Regions from separate parts of the Brevibacillus sp. M2.1A genome, predicted to be linked through region 2. Evidence: predicted binding sites of a transcription regulator. Region 2 holds the regulator's gene; each other region holds the start of a gene.
What was found. Region 2 encodes CtsR, which represses protease genes until heat stress. Its sites were predicted from a motif close to ATGGTCAATAAAGGTCAAACA; they were not measured.

Region 1: clpP (ATP-dependent Clp endopeptidase proteolytic subunit ClpP) is a predicted target of CtsR. The motif match lies at 4,897-4,917, and genes of this name have one in related genera.
Region 3: HP567_RS24775 (ATP-dependent Clp protease ATP-binding subunit) is a predicted target of CtsR. The motif match lies at 4,092-4,112, and genes of this name have one in related genera.

What each region holds. Positions count from the first base shown of each region.
Region 1 covers NZ_JABSUY020000001.1:6,159,727-6,166,262, forward strand. The annotation lists gene HP567_RS29150 (PAS domain-containing sensor histidine kinase) at 177-2,045, shown strand; gene HP567_RS29155 (DUF4023 domain-containing protein) at 2,081-2,215, shown strand; gene HP567_RS29160 (branched-chain amino acid ABC transporter substrate-binding protein) at 2,468-3,703, opposite strand; gene HP567_RS29165 (copper amine oxidase N-terminal domain-containing protein) at 3,922-4,389, opposite strand; gene HP567_RS29170 (hypothetical protein) at 4,604-4,825, shown strand; gene clpP (ATP-dependent Clp endopeptidase proteolytic subunit ClpP) at 4,957-5,559, shown strand; gene HP567_RS29180 (H-type small acid-soluble spore protein) at 5,674-5,859, opposite strand; gene HP567_RS29185 (hypothetical protein) at 5,876-6,058, opposite strand; gene HP567_RS29190 (HPr family phosphocarrier protein) at 6,189-6,446, opposite strand; gene whiA (DNA-binding protein WhiA) at 6,496-6,536, opposite strand, start outside.
Region 2 covers NZ_JABSUY020000001.1:775,302-781,837, forward strand. The annotation lists rRNA gene HP567_RS03760 (23S ribosomal RNA) at 1-1,657, shown strand, start outside; gene HP567_RS03765 (MGDG synthase family glycosyltransferase) at 1,896-3,017, shown strand; gene HP567_RS03770 (HAD hydrolase-like protein) at 3,047-3,721, shown strand; gene HP567_RS03775 (CtsR family transcriptional regulator) at 3,921-4,385, shown strand; gene HP567_RS03780 (UvrB/UvrC motif-containing protein) at 4,402-4,920, shown strand; gene HP567_RS03785 (protein arginine kinase) at 4,940-6,013, shown strand; gene HP567_RS03790 (ATP-dependent Clp protease ATP-binding subunit) at 6,074-6,536, shown strand, end outside.
Region 3 covers NZ_JABSUY020000001.1:5,190,512-5,197,047, reverse strand. The annotation lists gene nfi (deoxyribonuclease V) at 1-642, opposite strand, end outside; gene rbsK (ribokinase) at 809-1,711, shown strand; gene HP567_RS24790 (cupin domain-containing protein) at 1,723-2,085, shown strand; gene HP567_RS24785 (TetR/AcrR family transcriptional regulator) at 2,233-2,829, shown strand; gene HP567_RS24780 (MFS transporter) at 2,895-4,034, shown strand; gene HP567_RS24775 (ATP-dependent Clp protease ATP-binding subunit) at 4,153-6,291, shown strand; gene HP567_RS24770 (YqaA family protein) at 6,345-6,536, opposite strand, start outside.

The DNA of each region.
Region 1 (6,536 bases), 5.4 Mb from region 2:
TTTCTAACTCTCATTATAGCTGATTTCCATGCGAGTCAGAACCTTCATGCATGACCAATTCATTATAGAATAACAAACTATTCCAAATTTTGATAGGAAAATGGCTCCTATATCTCGAATAGTTACGACAATACTATCTCATTCAAATACTAGATAGATTATGCGGGGGAAATCTGATGAACAAGCTTAATACCCCTTTCTTATGGAAAAAGAAACGTTCAAAAAAGGAAATCACGCAAGTTTTGTTTCCCGATCAAATATTAAAAGCATTTTTCCACTTTACGACGGATGCCATCTCCATTAGTGATCTCGATAACAATATCGTCTTGGTGAATCATGCTTTTGAGCAATACTACGGTTGGTCCATGGAGGAGATTTACGCTTCACCGCTCTGCTTTATTCCAGAAGAGTACAAGAGCGAGACCAAACAGTTATTTGATGCAGTCAGGAGCATGGGTGTCTTACTAACGAATTATGAAACCATCAGGCAGCGAAAAGATGGCACGAAGATGGATGTCATTCTGTCGGCTGCTCCAATCAAAGACGAAACGGGAAAAATTATTGGTGCTTCCTGCATTACTCGTGACATTTCTGACCGCAAAAAAATTGAAGAGGCCTTGCGTCAAACTGAAGCCAAATATCGTCTTCTCATCGATCATACTCAGGATATCGTGACGATTTATGATTTATCCATGCGACGCATCTATGCATCTCCATCTATCGAGCAATTGGGATTTGTTCCAGCCGAGGTTACTTCCCCTAACAATCTGCAGCTCACACATCCAGAGGATATCCCTATGTTCCGGAACAAATTTCAAGAGATCATGGCAACGAAGCAACCCGTTCATTTCGAGACACGCTCTATGGATAGGAATGGAAACGAAGTCTCCTTTGAAACACGCGGTATCCCCATTTTAAGCGCGGTAGGAGACGTTCAAAACATCATGTTAGTCTCGCGAAATATCACAGAACGCAAATACTCAGAGGCCGCCTTGTTTAAAAGCGAGAATACGAACAAAATCATCTCAGAATACACAGATGATCTGATTCTGATTACGGACAAAAACGGGGATATCCTCTATCTCTCCCCTTCGCATTCACGCGTAATCGAAACGAGTGAACATTGCCGTCAGCTTACCTTTGCCGAGATTCATCCAGAAGATCGCAAAACTGTTATTGACCACTTTCATCATTTGCTGGCGACCAAAGAACCAAAGATATGCGAATTCCGTTTCCAGACGAAAAATAACAAATGGATCGTTCTCGAATCAAAGGGTGCCCCCATCCTGACGAAAACGGGAGATTGTGATGGCTTTATCATCGTATCGCGGGATATTACAGAACGGCGGCATAACGAGGAACTATTACGAAAGGCTGAGAAGCTGTCTGTGATTGGCGAGCTAGCTGCTGGAATCGCCCATGAGATTCGCAATCCGCTCACATCTTTGAAGGGCTTTATCCAATTTCTTTATCCGAGCATGAAAGATAACCAGCAATACGCCGATATCATGCTCTCTGAACTGGACCGGATCAATTTTATTGTGAGTGAATTGCTAGTCTTGGCAAAGCCACATAGCATTCAAATCAAGCCTCTTCCGCTCATCCCATTGCTGGAAAACGTGTTGGTACTTTTGAGGTCGGAAGCCAATTTGAAAAACATCGATTTCCGTACCGCATTTGCTTACCATCCGATCATTGCGGGAGAAGAAAACCAGCTCAAACAGGTCTTTATCAACATCATTAAAAATGCCATCGAAGCGATTGACGGACATGGTGAGATTCATATTGCCACCGCCTTAAAAGACAATCATCAAGTACTCATTACACTCACAGATACTGGCTGTGGAATCTCTGAAGAAATGATTCACAAGCTGGGCGCCCCCTTTTTCACGACAAAAGAAAACGGAACTGGCCTCGGCCTCATGATCAGCAGCAAAATCATGAAAGACCACAATGGCAGCTTGGAAATTAAAAGCAGGGAGCACGAAGGTACAGTGGTAGAAATAACACTGCCGATTGTACAGGGCCAAATTGGGTCATCCTAGAAGGGTGTACATCTCATCATCAGTGGAGGTGCCCTATGGATTTCTCCAAAATGAGCACGGGTGAGTTCGTGGCCAAAATTCGCGAATCCCAGGCGAAAAACCTGCGAAGCAGACAGCATCAGGGCTACGGTCATCCCGAAAAACGTTTGCCTAGCAAGCAAGGTATTTAACAAGCAAAAGCCCTCCCGTTGAGCTCCTTTGGCTAAAACGGGTGGGCTTTTGTCATTGTTATTGTGGATCCTGTTTATTCAGGTTACGATCTCTTTCGGACTTTTGCTTTTGGGTGCCCTGCGTCTTGCTGCTGTGTCCTTGATTGCCGCCATTCTTCGTATTTCGATTGTTTGACATCAGAATCCCTTCCTTTTCATTCTGGTATTCATGCCAAACGTAGTATGTCCCAAATGGCTTGTTCATAATGAAGATTACTTCGCTTCACCCATAAATACTTTCTTGCCGTCCTCATACTTGTACACGTATACGGAAGCAAAGTCGTTGTCGCCTTTTTCATTGAATGTTACGTTAACGAATTTGCCTTTGTAATCTTTGGTTTTGTGAACAGCTTCCAGCACTTGTTCACGAGTTGGCTTTTTGCCGCCGTTTGCTTTGATCGCTTCTTCTAAACCGTTCAGCATAACACCCATGGAGTCATAACCAAACGAAGTGAAGATCCCTACTTTGTTGCCAGTCGCGCTCTCGAAGTCTGTAATCCATTTCTTGCCGTCTTCGGTAGCACCAATATCGCCAACAGTAGAAGTAAAGACTACATTATTGGCATTTTCCGCACCAGCAATTTTCACCATGTCAGCGGAGTCATAGCCATCGCCACCCATGAAGACACCTTTGAATCCTTTTTCACGTGCTTGCTTCACGATGATTCCTGCATCAGAGTAGTATCCACCGAAGTAAATCATCTCTGGGTTTTTCGCGAGGATTTGGGTGATAATCGCACTATAATCCTTCTCGCCTGCTGTTACCCCTTCATAGCCGAGAACTTGTACGCCGTCTTTTTCAAATTGCTTTTTCACTTCTTCCGCAAGACCTTGTCCATATGCAGCCTTGTCATGCATAACGAATGCTGTTTTTACATTCAACTGATTTTTGGCAAAAATAGCAGCCTTGGAGCCTTGTTGATCATCACGCGCACAAATGCGGTGTACGATCTTCTTGCCTTGCTCAGTCAAATCTGATCCCGTTGCGGAAGGAGATACCATCACGAGCTTCTCTTGCTCGTATTGCGCTGCTGCTGTGATGGAAGCACCTGTTGTAGCATGGCCAACTACTCCAATTACATCAGGATTGGAAATCAACATTTGTGCGACTGCTACGCCTTGTTTTGGGTCAGCTTGGTCGTCTTGCGCGGACAATTGAACGTCAAAGCCAAGTGCTTTGAATGCCTCTGCCTTTTCTTTCAATGCATATTCAGCACCAGCTTTTGCTGTGCTTCCGTAATCGGAGTACTGCCCAGACATCGGACCAACTACAGCAACGACGAGCTTCTCAGTAGCGCCACTTGCACCGCCCGTGCTTCCTCCGCTATTATTGCTTGGCTGTGGTGTCGCGCTTTGTCCACCAGTCCCCGCACCTCCGCCGCAGCCCGCGAGCAATGTGCTCAGAGCAAATGTTGCAGCCAGTATCGACAATGATTTCTGTTTTTTCATTGCAAAACATCCCCCTCTTTATTTATGAGCAAACTATGAATCACAATCTTATTGTAGGATATTTTAGAAAATTTGCAATAGAAATGATTAAAAGAAGAATCAATCAAAAAAACCTCTATCGCTGTCTGCTAATAGAGGCGTATACGCGTATTATTGAGGAAAATAGCCACTTCTACGCATAGAAGTGGCTATCTTGATGGGAAGTATCCCATTGATTATTAGGAATTAATTGGAATGCTCAGTTTGTAAGTGAGCGTTTTTGCATCGTATTCTACTTTTGCACCCAATTCTTGGGCAATGAATACGAGGGGCACGAGCACTGCTCCGGTCACTGGACGTGGCGGATTTGCTACACTGGTTTCTTTGCCGTTTTTATAAGCAAAGTTTTGGTTTTCGTACATACGCAGAGCGTACTTGTTGTCTTTGGCAACCAACAGAGATTTGGTCGTGCTATCCCATGCTGCACTACCACCCAAAGCAATCGCCAATGTGCTCGCATTTACATACGCAACACCATTTTCAGTAACGATTTCTTGTGGGAATGGGAACTCCTTGCCGTTTAGCTGAACTTTGATTTTTTGTTGCTGTACAGGAGCAGGAGCAGTTTGGGCGAAAGCAGCCGTTGCCGCTACACTTCCTGTTAGAAGAGCCGCTGTCAGCATCATTGTCGAAAACTTGCGAAGCATAATAAACACCCCTCAAATATCATGAAATGAATTCCAATTTTGTAAGGTTCGACACGAATCAACTTTTTCCTTCTTTTTTATCCCATACATTTCCTATGTAATTCTCTCGCCAAACATGACAAGACTAGGAAAAAAATAAATATCCCACGAACAAATGTTTTTGTGCACAACCTGTGCATAACATTGTGGATAACTTTCGAAAGTGAGGCTTGCCATGGCAGGGGAACGTTTTTTTCTCATCTATCAAGAGGCCAGTGACGAAGAATGCTTATTGACCATTGAACCATACAAAGATCAACAGGAGCTGGCGGAAGCCATCAATCAGCTGCAAGCCAAACAAGTCGATGAATATACGATCATCAAGGGAAAAAAGATGAAAGCCACGCTGAAACTCGCCGTCGATTTAACCGAGGCCGATGAGAATTCCAAGGAATGAATGTTTTCTTTTTCGAGTAGGTTTAGACAGAGGGAAATTGGCAAACATGGTAGTGAGGGAGCGCACTTATGTGTTTGACCTTCATTGACCTTTTGTGTATGATATTGTTACAAAGAGAGGAGGAAGACTAGATGCATATGAATTTAATTCCAACCGTCATTGAACAGACGAACCGCGGGGAACGTGCTTACGACATTTATTCCCGCCTGCTCAAAGACCGCATCATCTTTCTGGGAACCCCAATCAACGACACCGTAGCCAATATCGTTGTGGCACAGTTGTTGTTCCTTCAGGCGGAAGATCCGGAGAAAGACATTCACTTGTACATAAACAGCCCAGGCGGTTCTATTACTGCTGGTATGGCAATTTACGATACTATGCACTTCATCAAGCCTGATGTATCCACCATTTGTATCGGAATGGCTGCTTCCATGGGAGCATTCCTGCTGGCTGCTGGGGCAAAAGGCAAGCGCTTTGCTCTGCCAAACAGTGAAGTCATGATCCACCAACCATTGGGTGGTGCACAAGGACAAGCGAGCGACATTGAGATTGCCGCAAAACGTATTTTGAAGATGCGTGATCACCTGAACACCATCTTGGCTGAACGCACAGGACAGCCTTTGGAGCGCATCCAAAAGGATACCGATCGTGACAACTTCCTCTCTGCCGCTGAAGCAGTAGAGTACGGATTGATTGACAAGGTCATCACTTCCGAACCGTCTTCGAAAAAATAAGAGATAGGTAGTAAAAAAAGAAGCACTCGTGCCTGGATTTCAGGCCGAGTGTTTTTTGTATGCCGAGCAAACCCCAAGAGGCTTCCCCTTGGTTTGCTCGGCTTTTTTCATGGATCATTGTGATACTTCCATTAACTGACTGACATAGACTGTTCGGCTATGTCCTGGATTTTTTTCCTCATGCACACGTGCTGTTGACGTTTTTTCGTCTACAGCATCGATCCAAACGGCTTGTCCTTCGTACTCTACCTTGATGTGGTCGTCGGATTTCATGATGGCTTGTGCTCTCGTTACATTCATATGTGACTGACTCCCTCTATTGATCATCGTCAAGAGCTTGCTTGGCTGAAGTATCACCTGTCATCGTGTCTACAGTCGTTTCTTCAATCAGGCCATTTTGGTCGGAAACAACTCCGCCCCCCAGTCCCTCATTCACCATTCGATCAATGTCCATGTCATAACAATCGCGGCCTTCGTAACACTTATCACGGTTACTCATGTCTCATTTCCTCCTTCATGCAATCTACATAGGTTAGAAATGCCCTGCCCGAAGTGAATTGATACATTTTCATCAAGACGACCAACAAAAAAAGACACCTCCCTTTACGGGAAAAGTGTCTCTCGTGACTCTATTCTTCCTTGCTTACCAGATTCGTAAGGCTGGTGACTGCCTGGGAGGCATCCGGCCCTTCTGCCAAAATGGTAATTTCCGTTCCAGAGCTGATTGCGAGGCTCATGATACCCATGATGCTTTTCGCATTGACCTTCTTGTTGCCTTTTTCTACAAATACTTCCGATGCAAAACGGTTAGCTTCCTGTACGAAAAAGGCTGCTGGACGGGCTTGCAAACCGGTCTTTAACTGAACCACGACCTGCTGTTGAACCATGAATGGACCTCCTTACTTGTAGACTATTATCCTTTAGTATAACATGCATCTACATCGAAATATTTTGTTTTTCTCGTATTTTGTCAGCGA
Region 2 (6,536 bases):
GGAAAGAGCGGTGGAGCGCTTGGAAGTGAGAATGCCGGTGTAAGTAGCGAAAAGACAAGTGAGAATCTTGTCCACCGAAAGCCTAAGGTTTCCTGGGGAAGGCTCGTCCTCCCAGGGTTAGTCGGGACCTAAGCTGAGTAAAAGGCGTAGGCGATGGACAACAGGTTGATATTCCTGTACCACCTCTGTTCCGCTTGAGCAATGGCGTGACGCAGGAGGATAGGGTGAGCGGTATACTGGATGGTCCAAGCAGTGAGTGTGGTGTGTAGGCAAATCCGCACACCGTGAAGCATGAGCTGTGATGGCGAGGGAAATTTTAGTACCGAAGTCCCTGATTTCACACTGCCAAGAAAAGCGTCTAGCGAGGAACAAGGTGCCCGTACCGCAAACCGACACAGGTAGGCGAGGAGAGAATCTAAGGTGCGCGGGATAACTCTTGCTAAGGAACTCGGCAAAATGGTACGTAACTTCGGGAGAAGGGGCGCCTCGGTAGGGTTAATAGCCCGAGGGGCCAGTGAAAAGCCCAAGCGACTGTTTAGCAAAAACACAGGTCTCTGCGAAGCCGCAAGGCGAAGTATAGGGGCTGACGCCTGCCCGGTGCTGGAAGGTTAAGGGGATGAGTTAGCGCAAGCGAAGCTTTGAACCGAAGCCCCAGTAAACGGCGGCCCGTAACTATAACGGTCCTAAGGTAGCGAAATTCCTTGTCGGGTAAGTTCCGACCCGCACGAAAGGCGTAACGACTTGGGCGCTGTCTCGGCAAGAGACCCGGTGAAATCATAATACCTGTGAAGATGCAGGTTACCCGCGACAAGACGGAAAGACCCCATGGAGCTTTACTGTAGCCTGGTATTGGAACTTTGTGCATCATGTACAGGATAGGTGGGAAGCTGAGAAGCAGGGGCGCCAGCCTCTGTGGAGCTGTCGGTGGGATACCACCCTTGATGTACGGAGTTTCTAACTCGTCGCCCTTATCGGGCGAGAGGACCATGCCAGGTGGGCAGTTTGACTGGGGCGGTCGCCTCCTAAAAGGTAACGGAGGCGCCCAAAGGTTCCCTCAGAATGGTCGGAAATCATTCGTAGAGTGTAAAGGCAGAAGGGAGCTTGACTGCGAGACCTACAAGTCGAGCAGGGACGAAAGTCGGGCTTAGTGATCCGGTGGTTCCGCATGGAAGAGTATCGCTCAACGGATAAAAGCTACCCTGGGGATAACAGGCTTATCTCCCCCAAGAGTCCACATCGACGGGGAGGTTTGGCACCTCGATGTCGGCTCATCGCATCCTGGGGCTGAAGTAGGTCCCAAGGGTTGGGCTGTTCGCCCATTAAAGCGGTACGCGAGCTGGGTTCAGAACGTCGTGAGACAGTTCGGTCCCTATCTGTCGCGGGCGTAGGAAGTTTGAGGAGAGCTGTCCTTAGTACGAGAGGACCGGGATGGACGCACCGCTGGTGCACCAGTTGTCACGCCAGTGGCACAGCTGGGTAGCTATGTGCGGACGGGATAAGCGCTGAAAGCATCTAAGCGTGAAGCCCCCTCCAAGATGAGACTTCCCACAGCGCAAGCTCGTAAGACCCCTCATAGACGATGAGGTTGATAGGTTCGGTGTGGAAGCGCGGTAACGCGTGGAGCTGACGAATACTAATCGGTCGAGGACTTATCCACACACTTAGCAATCATGCGTATTCAGTTTTCAGGGAATGAATCCAACCTCTTTACCCCAGAATGGGTAAGGAGGTTTTTCGTTTTTACAGCAAAAAGTCAAACTCGCGATTATTTTGTCGATAAGTTAGGCCGAATGACCGACAAGTTCCCTCTTGCAGACGGGTCTTGGGGTAGACTAACATGAGAAGGTACCTGATCCAAGCGTTGGAGTAGGCGAGGTTATGAAGGAGAATCGTTCATGAAAAAAATTCTAATCTTTTCCGCTTCCATCGGTAACGGACACAACCAGGCAGCGCGGGCTATGCAAGAAAGCTTGGCTGAGAGTGGTTGCACATCAATGATCATCGATACGCTGGAATATATTAGCCCCACCTTTCACAAGATTTTGCTGGAAAGCTATATGAATCTGTTAAGGCTGTCACCCAAGATGTGGGGCAGAATTTATCATAATACAGAAAAAACCCGTTTCTTCGATATGAATGTGCTGATGAATAAGTTATTAGCAAACAAACTAAAAAAGCTGATCAACAGTGTACAGCCTGATGCCTTTATTGCTACGCATCCATTTGCAAGCTGTATGCTCTCCGTACTGAAAGGAAGAAATGACTGGAAGGAACCAATCTATACAATTATTACCGACTATACCATCCATCCTTCATGGATTAATCATCATATCAACTATTACTTCATCGGCCATGAGCAACTGTATTACCTGTTAGACGTTTATCGACAGGATCATCAAAAATTCATTCCGATGGGCATTCCCATCATGAAAAAATTCAGCTTGCCATTGGACGCCGATTTGATTCGGCAAAAGCTGGGCCTCGCTCCTGGACAAAAGAGCATTATTCTTTCGGGGGGCGGATTGGGTCTCGGCTCGATGGAAAAGGTATTAGATGGGTTAGAAGAGATTAACATTCCTCTGAAAACCTTTGTGTTAACAGGGACAAACGACAAGCTGTACAATAAAGTGACAAATCGTACGTATCGCCATGAAGTCGTTCCGCTAAAATTCATCAATAACTTCCACGAATACTTGGAGACTGCTGATTTAATTGTCACCAAATCAGGCGGACTTACATCAGCTGAAGTAATGAGTAAACGGGTACCCATGATTGTTTACAACCCTCTGCCTGGACAGGAAGAGAGGAACAGCCACTTTTTGCTCAATAATGGATGCGCAGTGCACGCGAATCTATCCGAGCAGTTGATTTACTTTATCGATGAACTATTGCATAGCCCGTCCAAGGTGGAATATATGCGCAGAATGGGACAGAAAATCTCAAAGCCAGATGCTGCACAACGAATTACTGAGTTTATCATGGATGATATGAATATGTTGCCAGGGAAAATAGAATAGCTGCCTAGCCAGACAAAATGGAGGAACCCATGACTGTACCATTCGCGATATTATTTGATATGGATGGCACGTTACTGCAAACTGAAAAGCTGTCGACCCCGGCATTTATCCGAACGTTTGACCAGCTTCGTCAAAAAGGGCTATGGCAAGGAGAAACCCCTGACGAAAGTGAACTGATCAATGTACTGGGAATGACGATCGAGCAGATCTGGGACAAATTGCTACCGGGCGCGAGTGAGGAAGCCATTCACTCAGCAGACGCCTTTTTGCTAGACAATGAAATCCAGTTACTCAAAGAACGAGTGACTGAGCTATACCCGGATGTAAAATCAACCTTAGAAAAGCTGCATGAAAAAGGATTTGCATTGTTTGTAGCAAGCAATGGGCAGGAAGAATATATCGATGCCATTTGTCAGGAATACGAGTTAAAGCCGCTGATGACCGACCTGTACTCCGCTGGCCGTTTCCGTACGCATTCCAAAAATGATCTGGTTGCAAAATTGTTGTCTGATTACAAAATTGGGCAAGCCATCATGGTAGGAGATCGTCACTCCGATGTGGAAGCAGGCAAAACAAACGGTTTATTTACCATTGGATGCGACTTTGGCTTTGCCAAACCAGGCGAGCTTGATGGGGCAGATATCATCATTACCAGCTTCTCACAGCTACTAAATCATTTGCCAGCAATCGACACCAATACGTAAAAACAGGCATAAACCATTCCTCAGGGAGTGGTTTTTTTGTTGATCATGTCCAAGTTTCAAGCGACCCTCTTTTGCCCACACTAGAATGTGTAAGGGACACTTGCGGGCACGCACTAAACCCATTATAATTAAAGTCAAAGATAGTCAAAGTCAATAGGTACCTCATAAGAACATACACAGAGGAATAGGAGGCGATGACTTGCGTAACATCTCGGACATCATTGAACATCACTTGAAAAGCATCATTACAAACAGTCCCAATGGATCGATCGAGATTCAGCGTAGTGAGCTTGCCGACCATTTTCAATGTGTGCCGTCTCAGATCAATTACGTCATCAATACGCGCTTTACCGTTCAAAAAGGCTACATCGTAGAGAGTAAGCGCGGGGGCGGCGGGTATATTCGCATACGCAAGGTGCAGATTGTCAGCAAAGCACGCTTGCAAGAATTGCTAACAGAAGAACTGATTGGTGAGAGCATCAGTCAAAGCGTGGGAAATGCGATCGTAGAAAGACTATTTGAGGAAGGATTAGTCAACATCAGAGAAGCCACCTTGATGAAAATCGCTACCTCGAGAAACGTATTGACCTTAGAAGCTGAATTGCGGGATCGTTTGCGGGCAAATATTTTAAAGCAGATGATCGCAGCAATCTTGTTGAAGTAAAAGGAGGTATGATGATATGAACTGTGAGGAATGCGGAAAACGACCGGCGACACTTCATTTGACGAAAATCGTCAATGGCGAAAAAACCGAATACCATATTTGCGAGCAGTGTGCTCATGAAAAAGGGGACGTCTTTACCGGCTTTCACAACTTCAGCATCAACAATCTCCTGTCAGGACTTTTAAAATTTGATCCCATGCAAAAGAATGGACGCGAAACGGCAACGAATAAGCCGCTTCAATGCGAAACATGTGGACTCACATATGCTCAATTTAGTAAAAGTGGCCGATTTGGCTGTAGTGATTGCTACACCTTTTTGGGAGATCGGCTGGACCCACTTTTCCGCCGGATTCATGGAAACACACAGCATAGTGGAAAAGTACCAGAGCGCACCGGTGGCAAACTGAAGATCCGTAAAGAGCTGGAGCAACTAAAGCAAGCGCTGCAAAGTCATGTCGCCAGTGAAGAGTTCGAGAAGGCAGCAGAAATGCGTGATCGAATTCGAGCATTGGAACAAAAAATGGCCCAATCGTAGCAAGGGAGGTTAGCTGGTTATGTCCCAAAAGCAGTTTATGCAAAACCCGTGGAGCAATTGGATGAAAGGAGAAGGTCCTGATTCCGACATTGTCATTAGTACACGGCTGCGTATCGCCCGTAACCTGCGCCAGCACCCCTTTCCGTTATTGGCAACGGACTCGCAGGGCGAGGAAGTCGTCAGAAAGGTAACGGAAGTAAGCGATTCGGAGGCAATGCGCAAACGGCATCAGCTCCAGGTCATCCATATGGATCAAATTAACCCGTTAGAAAAACGCGTGCTCGTAGAAAAGCATCTAATTAGCCCCCATCTGGCAGAGGAATCTCGCAAAGGTGCCGTATTACTTCGGGAAGATGAGTCTGTCAGCATTATGGTTAATGAAGAAGATCACATTCGAATACAGGTACTATTACCCGGGTTTCGTTTGAACGAGGCATGGGAAATAGGTACGAAGATAGACGACATTTTTGAGAAAAACTTGAACTACGCGTTCGACGAAACACGTGGATATCTTACAAGTTGCCCAACCAATGTGGGTACGGGAATTCGTGCATCCGTGATGCTGCACTTGCCCGCTCTGGTTATGACGCAGCAGATCAGCAGAATTTTACAGGCGATTAATCAAGTTGGTCTGGTCGTTAGAGGAATTTACGGAGAGGGCAGCGAAGCTCTAGGGAATCTTTTTCAGTTATCCAATCAGGTCACACTGGGGATGTCTGAGTCCGATATCCTTTCCAATCTCTACGGTGTAGCCAGACAGATTATTGAGCAAGAGCGTGTGGCACGTACGTACTTGCTGGAGCATACACGGGTTTCTTTGGAGGATCGGATTTTTCGGTCGTTTGGCATCTTGATGTATGCTCGCACGGTAGAGTCCAAAGAAGCGGCTCAGCGCCTGTCCGATGTCCGTCTGGGGATTGATCTTGGCATCATTCCAAACGTGTCTCCGCTGGTCCTAAACGAACTGTTGGTCACGACACAGCCAGGGTTTTTACAACACCACGCTGGTCAAAAGCTCACTCCGGACCAACGCGACGAAAGAAGGGCAAGGTTGATCCGCGAGCGTCTGCGCGTAGTAGAATCGCAAGAGTAATGGTATCACGCAATTGTTAACCATATAGAGAAAAAACACGGTTATACGGAGGTGTACGATATGATGTTTGGACGTTTTACAGAACGAGCACAAAAAGTACTGGCGCTTGCCCTGGAAGAGGCGGTTCGTCTCGGGCACAAAGATATTGGGACAGAGCATGTGCTGCTGGGACTCATTCGAGAAGGCGAAGGGATTGCTGCAAAGGCACTGCAATCACTTGGGCTTGGCCTCGATAAAATCCAGAGTGAAGTGGAGTCGTTAATCGGGCGAGGAACAGAGCAGTCCGGTAGCAATTACACACCAAACTATACACCTCGCGCCAAAAAGGTCATTGAACTGTCGATGGACGAAGCCCGCAAACTGGGTCATACCTATGTGGGGACTGAACATATTCTGCTTGGCTTGATCCGTGAAGGAGAAGGCATTGCTGCAAGAATCATGAACAATTTGGGCGTTAGCCTGAACAAGGCACGTCAACAGGTGCTTCAGCTGCTTGGCAGCTCGGAAATGATGGCATCTCATC
Region 3 (6,536 bases), 4.4 Mb from region 2:
ATCCGCTTGGCGTGTGGTTTCGGGCAAACGATATTTGGGTGAGAGCGTGGTGATCCATGCGCATGCGGTTGGCAAAGAGATTCCGTGCCCGATTGAGACGAATATCGGTTTGATATTCGGTTGTGTGCGCAAGACTCCGCCGATGATTTCACCCTGATCGAGCAAAGGGGAATACGCACCTCTTACCTGTGCTGGTTCTTCGTATTCTCCTAGCAGTCTCGTTTTTCCACAACCAATGGTAGGAATGTCAAACAGGACGCCCAAATGACTGGCGAGTCCGAATCTTCGCGGGTGAGCGATTCCTTGCCCATCGCAGACGACGAGCTGTGGTGTTGTTTTGAGCCCCTTGAATGCACGTACCAACGGAGGCAGCTCTCGAAAAGAGAATAAGCCGGGAATATACGGGAATTCGACGGTGTCTTGAATGACGACAGACTCGACGACTTGCAGGGAAGTGGCGTCGAGGATCAAGACACCAGCAACTAACAAATCAGACTCGGCATGATAAGCGACATCTACCCCGGCGATAAAGCGTACGTCCGCTAGTTGATCTTCTTTTTTTACTTGCTGGGCTAGCTGTCGTTGTAAGTTGATGGCCTCTTGCTCATCAATGTTCCAAGGATGTTGGATAATCGGCTCCATCTGGTTACCTCCGGATGATAGAAGATTGGTTCATTATATCGAATAGATGTGCTATGCTCCAAGTCTTAGGAACAATCCCGAGAAAATACGTTGACTTCTTGAATGAAAAGCACTATTTTGTAACCGACCGAATCATCATGTTCGAGATTAGCTAGGAGGGCTCGTCGTGAAAATCGCAGTAGTAGGAAGCATCAATATGGATCTCGTAACCCATGTACATCATTTACCCAAAGCAGGAGAAACGATCGCAAGCCATCACTTCGAGCTGATCCCGGGTGGAAAGGGAGCGAATCAGGCGGTAGCAGCGTCTCGCCTGGGTGGGCATGTCTCCATGATTGGAATGGTAGGAGAGGATGAGAACGGCCGAGTTATGCTGGGAGGGCTAACAGATGCGCACGTTCACATAGAGGGGATCAAATGCTCAGGTACGACAGGCATGGCTTTTATCAATGTAAGTGACGATGGGGAAAATAACATCGTGCTTGTTCCAGGAGCGAATGCGCTCGTCAGCACAGAGCATATTGCAGACCATTTGTCTATTTTAAAGGACAGCGACGTCGTATTGCTCCAATTGGAAATCCCGATGCCTGTCGTGGAATATACAGTCAAAGAGGCGGCTCGACTCGGCAAGCTGGTCATTTTAAATCCGGCACCTGCACGCAAGCTATCCAGCGAGCTATTAACTCATGTACATACCTTAACCCCAAATGAAACAGAGCTTTCTATTCTCACAGGAATGCCTGTATCCACGATAGACGAAGTGCATGCTGCTGCCAAAAAGCTTTTGTCTGGTGGACCAAAGCGCGTCATCGTGACGTTGGGGGAAAAGGGCGCTCTCTTAGTCACCGCCGATAAGGCGACCCATATCCCTGCTTTCCGCGTAGAGCCAGTGGATACAACTGCGGCAGGCGATTCATTTACGGCAGCTTTTGCGGTTGGGATCACACAAGGAATGACCGAAACCGAAGCGGCCACTTTCGCCAGCAAAGTCGCAGCGATTGTCGTTACAAGGAATGGTGCGCAGCCATCCCTGCCTACTTTTGATGAAGTACAGGCATACTCTTTTTAATGGAGGGGAAAATGGTGGAAAAGGTCAATTTAGCTGAAAAATTTTCGTTATTCGATGAGCATTGGAGTCCCAAAATTGCAGGAGAAATCAATGACTCCTATGTAAAGCTAGTCAAATTAAAAGGAGAGTTTGTCTGGCATCAGCATGAAAATGAGGATGAAATGTTTTTAGTAGTGAAAGGGAAACTGCTTATCAAGTTTCGGGATAAAGATATTTGGTTAAACGAAGGGGAATTTGTCATTGTTCCAAAAGGGGTAGAGCATATGCCAGTTGCAGAGGAAGAGGTTCATGTATTATTGCTTGAACCAAAGTCGACGCTGAATACTGGAGATCAAGTAAACGAAAAAACAGTAACTGATTTAGAGAGAATATAATCAATGAGCAAGCCTATTTTGAGAAATGATTTTCAAAATAGGTTTTTTCTTTATGCGTAGTTACAGTTGCGGATAGTTCATTTGTTGACCGAGCGGTACAAAATGTGTAAGATTTCCATAACAGTTGGAAACGAAAGGAGGATTCCGGTGAGCAAACGCGGCAGACCTCGTGATTTTGATTACGCGTCCATCGTAGATGTGGCTATGAAAACATTTTGGTCAAAAGGCTACAATGGTTGTTCTACACATGATTTATGCAGTGATACTGGACTGGGGAAAGGCAGCTTGTACAATACGTTTGGCAGCAAACAGGACCTGTATCTCGCAGTGGTGGAACACTATCACGATACCGGGCTTCGTGAACAGCGGGCATTATTGGAGAGTCCGGGTTCTGTGAAAGAACGGTTGCAAAATTTTTTGGCTTGGGCATTGGTGGAAGACTTTGAATCTACGAATCCAAAGGGGTGTTTGCTGATCAATGCGGGATTGGAACGGGCAAAAGAAGATCCCAAGATTGAAGAAATTGTCTCCAGACATGTTGAACTTCTGAAGCAGACCATGGAAAAAGTGATGGAGGAAGGCTTGCGAACGGGCGAAATCTCCAAAAAACGATCTGCGGTGGATTTGGCAAGCTTATTTTTAAGCAGTTACTACGGCTTTCGTGTGTTGAATACATCCACACAGAATCGGACATTGGCTGAACAAATCATGAATGGCACGATAGAATCTATCTTCGGCGCGTAATGCGCTCTTTTTTTGAGTGATTTTTGTACCGATTGTTACAATAATTAGATAAGGAGTGTTCCTTAATGCCGTCGATTATTTATTTGTTAGCGGTAGCGATTTTTGCGATGACGACTTCTGAATTTATGGTGGCTGGGATGATGAATGAACTTGCCGATGATTTTGGCGTGTCGATCCCATCCATCGGGTATTTCATTACGGCGTATGCGGGGGCAATGGTGATAGGAGGTCCCGTCCTGACAGCAACTCTCTTGCATATTCGCCGAAAACAAGCGCTGCTTTCTTTGGTTGCCGTCTTCTTTATTGGTCAAGCGTTAGGGGCAATAGCTTGGAATTACGAGTCGATGATGCTTGCTCGTATCCTAACGGGTATCGCTTCATCCGCAGCGTTTGGTATCTCCGTCAGTATTTCAGCCAGCTTGGTTCCCCCTCATTCACGGGGAAAGGCTGCTTCGATTGTCTTGGCAGGCTTAATGATTGCTACTGTCATCGGGCTCCCTCTGACAACCGTGATTGCACAATATTTCGGCTGGAGAATGAGCTTTTGGGCTGTTGCGGTAGCCGTATTATTATCAGGGATCTTGATTCAATGGATGCTCCCTTCCTCTGCACAAAGAGACCAGATGAATGGAAAGGATGAGCTTGCCAGTTTTCAAAATCCACACCTTTGGGCGGCGTATGCAACGAGTATGCTGATCATTGGTGGTACGTTCGCAGCGTTTAGTTATTTTACTCCGATTCTTACCGGTGTAACGGCATTTTCGGATGCGAGTATCCCGTATTTGCTTGCCCTTTACGGTATCGCGACCGTGATCGGAAATAGCGTGATTGGCAGACTTGCCGATCGTTTTACCATGCGAATCCTTGTAACGGGAATAAGCATACTCCTAGGGGCATTGGTTCTGTTTGCGGTAGGTGCCGAAAATAAATGGATCGCAGTGCTGTCCATTGTTCTGATTGGGTTGACGGGCGTAGCGATGAATCCGGCCATGATTGCACGCGTTATGAAAACAGCAGGCAGTGGGACGATGGTAAACACGGTACATACTTCCTTTATTACATTGGGAGTTACCATTGGTTCTTCTTTAGGTGGGATCGGAATCAGCAGTGGCTATGGACTTGTTTCACCATTGTGGGTAGGTGCTTGTTTAGCTGTAATCGGGTTACTTTCAATCGTTCCCTACCTGAAAAAGAGCAAAGTGTAAAAAACCATACAATCCCTCTTGAAAGTCAAAGAAGGTCAAACTATAATAAAGTCAACGAAGGTCAGAAAAGGTCAAAGATCTTCTGAATTCCAAAACAAAGCTTTTGGGGGGATTGAATATGCATTGTGAAATCTGCAAACAACGTGAAGCAACTGTGACTGTTCATATACGTGTACAAAATCAGCAACAAAAGTACGATCTGTGCCAGGATTGCAAAACAAAGCTAACTAATAAAATGGGAGTGGGCATGGGCTTTAGTCCTTTCTCCTCCTTCTCTGGACTGGATGAGTTCCTGCAAGGCTTTGCCCAAGGTCGGGTGAATCCAGGCAAGTCTTCAGGCCAACCGCAGCAACAATCACCAGAGCGCGGTGGAGGCATCCTCGATGACCTGGGCCGTAATCTAAACGATGCGGCACGTGCCGGACTGATTGACCCTGTGATTGGACGCGAACAAGAAATCGAGCGTGTGATTGAGATTTTGAACCGACGCAACAAAAACAATCCGGTTCTGATCGGGGAGCCAGGCGTCGGGAAGACGGCGATTGCGGAAGGCCTCGCTCTGCGCATTACGGAAGGGCAAGTACCGACCAAGTTGAAAAACAAGCAGGTGTACATTTTAGATGTCGCCTCTCTGGTGGCAGGGACGGGAATACGCGGACAGTTCGAGGAAAAAATGAAGCAAGTAATTGCCGAGCTGCAGAAACGCAAAAGCGTCATCCTGTTTGTGGATGAGATTCATCTCTTGGTGGGAGCAGGCTCTGCGGAAGGCTCCATGGATGCAGGGAACATCCTGAAGCCTGCACTGGCTCGCGGTGAGTTGCAATTGATTGGGGCAACTACGCTAAAAGAGTATCGCGTCATTGAAAAAGACGCTGCTCTGGAGCGCCGCCTGCAGCCAGTTATGGTCAAGGAACCAACCGTAGAACAAGCCATCGAGATTTTAAAAGGATTGCGTCCGAAATACGAAGCATTCCACCAAGTCGCTTACTCGGATGATGTCATCCGTGCCTCCGTGGAATACTCCCATCGTTACATCCAGGATCGATTCTTGCCTGACAAGGCGATTGATCTCATGGATGAAGTGGGCTCGCGCTTGAACCTGAGATCCTCCGCGGTTGATACGACAGAGCTGCATGAGCGGCTGGCGCAAATCAATCAGGAGAAAAAAGAAGCGACGGAGCAAGAAGCATACGAACGAGCTGCCCGTTTGAGAGACGAGGAAGCGGGTATTTTAGAGAAGCTGGATCAAATCGAAGGCACGGAGCAACGCGTCCAGGTTGACGTCACAGACATCCAAGCCTTGATCGAGCAAAAGACCGGGATTCCGGTAACCAAGCTGCAAAGTGATGAGCAGATGAAAATGAAAAACCTGGCGTCCCATTTGGAAGCAAAAGTCATTGGTCAATCCGAGGCAGTCACACAAGTAGCGAAGGCGATTCGACGCAGTCGTGCAGGCCTGAAACCGAAAAACAGACCGATTGCTTCCTTCCTGTTCGTCGGTCCGACTGGCGTAGGGAAAACAGAGCTGTCCAAAGCGCTGGCAGAGGAGCTGTTTGGTACCCGCGATTCGATGATCCGCCTTGATATGAGCGAGTACATGGAGAAGCACTCGGTATCCAAATTGATCGGTTCTCCTCCTGGCTACGTCGGTCATGAAGAAGCAGGTCAATTGACAGAGCGCGTACGCCGCAATCCGTACAGCATTATCCTGCTGGATGAGATTGAAAAAGCACACCCAGACGTGATGCACATGTTCCTGCAAATTCTGGAGGATGGTCGTCTGACAGACAGTCAAGGCCGTACGGTGAATTTTAAGGAGACGGTTATCATTGCGACGAGCAATGCTGGTGTGAGCGAGCGTAAAATCTCCGTTGGCTTTGGAGCACAGGCGCCTGAGCCTGCTACCGTGCTGGATTCTCTGGGAGCGTACTTCAAGCCGGAGTTCCTGAACCGCTTCGACTCGATCATCTCCTTTGCCCATCTGGAAAAACAGGATTTGGTCAAAATCGTCGATCTGCTGCTGCAAGATGTCAAGGGCAATCTGTCTGAGCAAGGAATGGAGATCAGCGTGACAGATGCCGCAAAAGAAAAGCTGGCAGAGCTGGGCTACAACCCTTCCTTCGGGGCACGTCCATTGCGTCGCGTGATTCAGCAATACGTCGAGGATGGCATTGCGGACCTAGTGATGGAAGAAGACAATGTGACAGCTATGGTCATTGATGTCGAGGACAATGTAATTCGTGTGAAAAAAGGATAACAGTCGTAAAAAAAGAAACCCCGATCGGGGTTTCTTTGCTTTTTGAAATCGTCTTATTTATTCATGACTTTCTCATTGATGCCATTTCTGATGCCAGCACTTTCAATTTTCAGCTGGCGGCGCTTGGCGACGATTTTCTTCACCCATAACCCGATCAAGATGAGCGGCACCACGGTGAGAAAGATATAGAGAGAAACGTTATGGACCATATTTTCCGCCATTTTACCGTAAAAATAAAACAAGAA